DNA from 2 places in the Paraburkholderia sp. MPAMCS5 genome. Region 2 is predicted to be linked to the other one. Evidence: riboswitches for the same ligand, from Rfam matches in the RefSeq annotation. Region 2 holds a riboswitch; the other holds the start of a gene.
The links. A riboswitch is a leader RNA that binds a small molecule or an ion and turns the genes downstream of it on or off. The one in region 2 is predicted to bind cobalamin.

Region 1 (3,203 bases), on a different contig from region 2:
CCGCGAGCGTGAGTCCCGCGCGCGTCACCGTGCCCACGCCCGGCCCCGCGCGAAACACCACGCCCGCCTCCGCGACGAGCCGCACGCGCGCGAACACGACCGCGCCGTGCGTGACGTCGGGATCGTCGCCGGCGTCCTTGATCGTGCCCGCTTCGGCTCCATCGTCGCTCAGGCGGCAGAACACGAGCGGCATCGGCACATGCTGGCCCTTCGGCAACACGATTTCGGCGACGTCGCTCACGACACCGGCGAGCAGCAGACGCGCCGCCGCCAGCGACGTCGCCGTCGCGCAACTGCCCGTCGTATAGCCGCTGCGCAGCGGCGCGGGTTGTTCGGGAGTTTCGTCACGCATCGCGGTCAGGCGGATGAACCGGCGGGTGGGCCGCTGACCACGCTCTGGCCGGCGGCACGCTTCACCACGTCGAGCAAGGTGATCGGCAGCGCCTGACGCCACGTATCGAAGCCGCCGAGCGGTTGCGCGTCGGCCAGCGCAATGCGCGTGAGCGCGCCGCCGTGACGCTCGCGCCATGCGGCCAGCGCGGCCTCGCCTTGCAACGTGACCGCGTTGGCCACCAGCCGTCCGCCTTCGCGCAGGTTCGCCCAGCACGCTTCGAGCACGCCCGCCGCCGTCACCCCGCCGCCGATAAACACCGCGTCCGGCGCGGGCAGTCCTTCGAGCGCCTGCGGCGCGCGTCCCGCGACGAGTTGCAGGCCGGGCACGCCCAACGCATCGCGATTGTGTTCGATGAAGCGCTGGCGCTCCGCATGCCCTTCGATGGCGATCGCACGGCAGCCCGGATGCGCGCGCATCCATTCGATGCCGATCGAGCCGCTGCCCGCGCCCACGTCCCACAGCAATTCACCGGGCGTCGGCGCGAGGCGCGCGAGCGTGATCGCGCGGACATCGCGCTTGGTCAACTGGCCGTCGTGCCGGAACGCGTCGTCGGGCAAGCCGCAGGTAAGCGGCAGACGCGGCGCGCCTTCGGTTGCGCGGCAGTCGAGTGCGATCAGATTGAGCGCGGCGGCCTCGCCCGCGGACCATTGATCCGCGCGGCCGTCGATGCGCCGCTCGCGGTCGCCGCCGAGATGTTCGAGCACGGTCATGCGCGTGGCGCCGAAGCCGCGCGCGTTCAGCAAGCCGGCCAGCGCGGCGGGCGTGCGGCCGTCCGCGCTCAGCACGAACACGCGTGCGCCGTCGTGCAGGGACGCGTTCAGCGCAGCCAGAGGCCGGCCGACCAGCGAGACCGTCGCGACGTCCTGGAGCGGCCAGCCGAGCCGCGCGGCCGCAAGCGACAAGGACGACGGCGCGGGCAGCACGCGCAATTCGTCGGCGGGCAACTGCCGCGCGAGCGTCGCACCCACGCCGAACAGCATCGGATCGCCGCTCGCGAGCACGCAAACGGACCCGCCACGCTCGGCGAGCAAGGGCGCGAGATCGAACGGACGCGGCCACGCGGCGCGGCGCGCGGCGAGGCGCGCGGGCAGCATCGACAGATGCCGCTCGCCGCCGTAAATCACCGACGCGTCAAGCAACGCGCGCCGCGCGGACCGTCCCAAACCGGCATAGCCGTCATCGCCTATGCCCACCACGGTCAGCCATGCCGGCATGCATCCATCCTCGTTCTGTATCTTCAAATCATGCGCTGTGCCACGCCGGTCAAAGCGTCCAGCCTCGTTGTGCTATTCGAAAAAAGGCATAATACAGCCGCCGGTGCCCTTCGGGGCCTAACAGGGAACACAGCGGAGAATACGGTGCCGCTGCGGCTGCCCCCGCAACTGTATGCAGCGAGTCCGCCTGCGCAACGCGCCACTGGTTCATCCGGGAAGGCAGCGGCGGACGACGACCTGTGAGCCAGGAGACCTGCCGGCCAGACTGTTCGTGCCAGCCAACATCGGGCGGGGTGTACCGATGCCGCAGCCATGCCGCTTGACGCATGCTCGGGCCGTCGCGCGACGCTAACCGCGGTGTCCGTCTTGAATCCAGCTTCGCCCACCACTGTTTTGCCCGACGCGGCTTGTGCGCCGCGGCCCTCGGCGTGCCCGGGGCTCGTGCGGATCGTCGCCGCGCGCGACGGCGGCATCTGCCGGATCAAGCTGCCGGGCGGCGCGTTGAGCGCGGCTCAGGCCGAGGCGATGGCAGACGCGAGCGAGCGCCATGCGAGCGGCGTCATCGAGTTGACGAATCGCGCGAACGTGCAGGTGCGCGGCGTGCGCGGCGGCCATGAAGCCGGGTTGATCGCCGCGTTGACCGATGCCGGGCTCGGGCCGTTGCACGATGCCGGCGCCGCCGCTCCCTACACGCAACAAGCGCAACACGCGCAACAAGCGCAACATGCCGACGACGTCCGCAACGTGATGATCAGCCCCCTCGCGGGCCGCGATCCGTTTGCGCTATTCGACACCCGGCCGCTTAGCGCCGCACTGCTCGCGATGCTGCAACGCGACGCGCGTTTCGCGGCGCTGTCGCCGAAATTCGCGCTGCTCGTGGATGGCGGCGAGCGGCTCGCGCGGCTCGATCATCCGCATGATGTGTGGCTCGCGGCGTCGCACGATGCCTCGGGCGACGTGCGCTTTGTGTTCGGTCTCGCAGGTTGTCCGCCGCCCGCCACCGCGCCGGCGCAAACGGATGCGACCGTGCAAAACGGCAGCGGCGCACTGGCCTCGGTATCGCCCGCGCAAGTCCCGGCGCTGGTTCGCGCGCTGCTGCACGCGTTCCTCGACCTTGCCGCCGCCGATGCCACGCGCATGCGTCATCTGCTCGCCGCACATTGCGCCGATGCGATCCTGCGGCACGCACAAGCCCATGTCGATTTCCCCTTGACGCGCGACGCAGCGCTCGTCAACTGGCGCCGCAACACGCCCGCCGATGCCGCGTTGCGCCTCGGCGCGCACGCTCAACGTAGCGCGGGCACGTGGCATGTGGGCGGCCAGCCGCCGCTCGGCCGTCTCGATGCCAACACGCTGCGCGGCCTCGCCGCCATCGCGCGGCAACATGGCGGCGGCGCGCTGCGCATCACGCCATGGCAAAGCGTGCTGCTGCCGGACATCGCGTCGCACGCGGTGCCCGTCGTGCTTGCCGCGCTACGCGAGCGCGGTTTCGCGTGCGATCCCGCCGACGCGCTCGCGCGGCTCATCGCGTGCACGGGTTCGAGCGGCTGCGCGAAGAGTCTCGCCGACACCAAGGCCGACGCGCTCAAACTCGC
Region 2 (3,203 bases):
ATCCGCGTCTCGTGCCGGTGGCGAACCGGTGGAACGAGGTGATGGGAATCGACATTCGCTATCCACAGGAGCACGCCGAATTTATCGAGCGCTGTCACGCTGCCGGCCAGACGCGTCCGACACCGTTGATCCTGCAATACGCCACCGACGACTACAACTGCCTGCATCAGGATCTTTACGGCGAACACGTGTTTCCGCTGCAGGTTGCGATTTTGCTGTCGGAACCCGGCGAAGATTTTACGGGCGGTGAGTTCGTGATGACGGAGCAGCGTCCGCGTATGCAATCTCGCGCGGAAGTCGTGCCGCTACGCAAGGGCGATGCCGTGGTGTTCGCCGTGCATCATCGGCCGGTGCAGGGATCGCGCGGGGCTTATCGCGTGAATTTGCGGCATGGCGTGAGTCGGTTGAGATCGGGGGAACGGCATACCCTCGGCATCATTTTTCACGACGCGAGCTGAGGTTTTTTCCGGGCGATGAAGCGACGGGGATAAGGCAGGAGTTATCAACACATTTTGTTCACAAGCCTGTGGACAACCGCCCCAAAACCACGCCAACTACTTGACGCGACTGGTTTATCTCTCGTTGCGCAGCGCCGCAACGAACTGTGCGGCGGCGCTCACAAAACAAGCGCCGCCAACATTAAACCGACCGCGCCGCCGCGCGAGCCGTCAAACGCGCCGACTCGCCCCGCTCGACCAGCGCGCCGAACAGAAGCCCGATCGTCAACCACATGATCGCCTGCATGCCGAGCGCCGCCACGCGGAATTTCCAGAGCAGCGCGGCAGGAAAGGCGGCCGGCACTTCGTCGATAACCGGCATCGAAATCTGAACCGCCGCAATGACCGCGACAAACACCAGCCCCGCCACGATCGAGCCGTTCCATGCGCCGAGCTTCATCGCTGCCCGACGTCGAACCTTCAGCGAAAAAACCAGCGTCGCGAGGGAAATCGCGATCATCAGAAAGAAGAGACCCGTGCGCATTCCGATCGTTTCCGGGTCGCCGACCGCAGGTGGATTCGCCGGATACTTGATGTTCGGAACGATCACGAGCGCGACGAAAGCGCCCAGCGCAAGCCACGCCGACAACGCGCGCGCGCTCATCGCGCCCACTCGCCCGTACGCGTACGCAAAGACCAGCGAGAACAGTCCGCCGAACGCCGCGCCGTATGCCACGACGCCGGTCAGCAAGCCCCATCCGGCCTGTACATCGCGGCTGACGAGTGCCTCCTCGTGTGCGTGTTCCTCCTGCGCGCCCGCATGATCATGCCCATGCGTCGCACCGCTCGCGACATCGGCTTTTTCTTCGAAGGCGATCGCCCGATCGACCTGCGGCTCGCCTGCCACGCGCGCGAACGCGAACGTGAGCAGTCCCGCGGCGATGCCTGCAAGCATGCCGCGCAACAATAATCTACCGACCATGTTCTGCTCCGTTAGTGGCAGGGAAAGCCGAGCAGATGGCGGCCGTCGTGCACGAACTCATGCACGTACATGCCAGGCACCAGAGAAGTCGCGCCCTGTTCCGCGCCGACGAAATACAGCGCGAGCAACAGCAGCAATCCGCCGAAAACGGCCCAAGGCAGCAGCTCACGCAGCGGAATCGGCGTGGGTTGAATGGCCGGCTGGCGGACGGGATCGAAAACAGCTTCAGTCATGATGGACATCTCCTGGGGTAACGCGCCCCGTAGTCGATTACAAAGGAATGGTGCGAAGCTCAGGTCTGGCTTTCGGCACATGCTGCCGATTACAGTGGCGCGACCGCGCCGGGCTCTCACCGGCTTCCGCGCTTCGCAGTGCGGCTATTCTACGCGCTAAACTTCGGCGCCCGCGTTTCGCGACCGCACACGCAGTTTTCAGGGGAAGTGACGAATGAATCTACGGCTGTCGCTCATCAGCCATGCACCGACCGCCGCGATGCGCGCGGGCCGCATTCCCGCCGACGATCCGCTCGACGCGCGCGGCCTGACCGACGCGCAGGCCGCGCGCGCCCATTTGCCCCTTGCCGGCGATGCGCTCGCCTTCGTGAGTCCGGCCCTTTGCGCGCGCGACACGGCATCGGCGCTCGGCTTCACGGCAACCGTGGAACCCGGTCTCGCGGATCTCGATTACGGCGCCTGGCGCGGACTGCGCCTGGCGGACCTCGCCGCCGACATGCCCGACGAACTGTCCGCGTGGACGCGCGATCCCGAAGCCGCGCCTCACGGCGGCGAGTCGTTCGGTCAACTCGTGAAGCGCATCGGCGAATGGCTCGACGCGCTCAATGTCGCGCCGGGCCACGCGACGAATCACACGCGCGACATCGTCGCCGTCACGCATGCGCCGGTGATGCGCGCGGCGATCGTGCATGTATTGGGCGCATCGCCGGCCATCTACTCACGCATTGAAATCGCACCGCTCGCCGTCGTGACGCTCCAGCGCTCGCAGCGGCGCGGCTGGACATGGCAGCCGTCGTCGCGCTGACATCGAGTCCGCGCTTTGAACACGCGCTACTTCCCCGTCACTGACAAACGCAGCTTGCCCGAACCGGCAGGCATCAACGTAATGTCCGTGCGCTTGCCTCGCGCGCCCAGATAAAAATGCTGACGTCCCGGCGAATTCTGATCGTGCGTCGCGTCCGGCAAACACGAAGCGATATCGGCCGCGACGGCTTGCAACGCATCGGCTGTCGAGCCCGAATCGCGATGCGGCGTCCACATGCATTGATAGCTTCCACGTGACGACCCGCATTGCGCGTCGTCACCGTAGGGCTCGGCGACGCCTTTGCCGTCGTCCGGTGTCAGCGCGGCCAGCCCGTTCGGCGCGGCAGCCACGATCCGTTTGAGCGACGCGCAAGGGCTCGGCGAATCGTCCGCACTGGCGGAACACGGCGCGAGGCCGCAGAACGCCGCAACAGCGAGCGCGGCGACAAGTGGCTTGTGGGTTCTCATGGCGGCACGTCCTCGAAAAGTGGCACACGTGTTCCCTTATTGCACGTTTGATGCCGCGGCTCGTCTGCATGCTGCTTCGCTGACTGGGCGTCAGGCACACAACTTGCGTCCCCGCGATACCGGCTGATCGATCTGTCAGCCCGCTCATCCACGCGATAACTACATCATGTCAAACGACGCCGCCAGTCACGCCCCAACCCGTCTGCACTCGGGAATCGAGGGGATCGATAATATTCTGGGAGGCGGTCTCACGCCCCAACGCATGTACCTCGTGGAAGG

Region 1: it holds a riboswitch for cobalamin, as region 2 does, so the genes downstream of both, cobG (precorrin-3B synthase) here and VOM14_RS29495 (CbtB domain-containing protein) in region 2, are expected to answer to the same signal.

The regions. Positions count from the first base shown of each region.
Region 1 covers NZ_JAYXBK010000004.1:445,047-448,249, reverse strand. Annotated here, with positions in the region: gene VOM14_RS12290 (cobalt-precorrin-5B (C(1))-methyltransferase) at 1-352, opposite strand, end outside; gene cbiE (precorrin-6y C5,15-methyltransferase (decarboxylating) subunit CbiE) at 358-1,608, opposite strand; cobalamin riboswitch at 1,695-1,883, shown strand; gene cobG (precorrin-3B synthase) at 1,966-3,203, shown strand, end outside.
Region 2 covers NZ_JAYXBK010000022.1:69,172-72,374, reverse strand. Annotated here, with positions in the region: gene VOM14_RS29505 (2OG-Fe(II) oxygenase) at 1-458, shown strand, start outside; gene VOM14_RS29500 (CbtA family protein) at 640-1,419, opposite strand; gene VOM14_RS29495 (CbtB domain-containing protein) at 1,431-1,652, opposite strand; adenosylcobalamin (AdoCbl) riboswitch at 1,704-1,790, opposite strand; gene VOM14_RS29490 (histidine phosphatase family protein) at 1,867-2,457, shown strand; gene VOM14_RS29485 (hypothetical protein) at 2,484-2,924, opposite strand; gene VOM14_RS29480 (ATPase domain-containing protein) at 3,091-3,203, shown strand, end outside.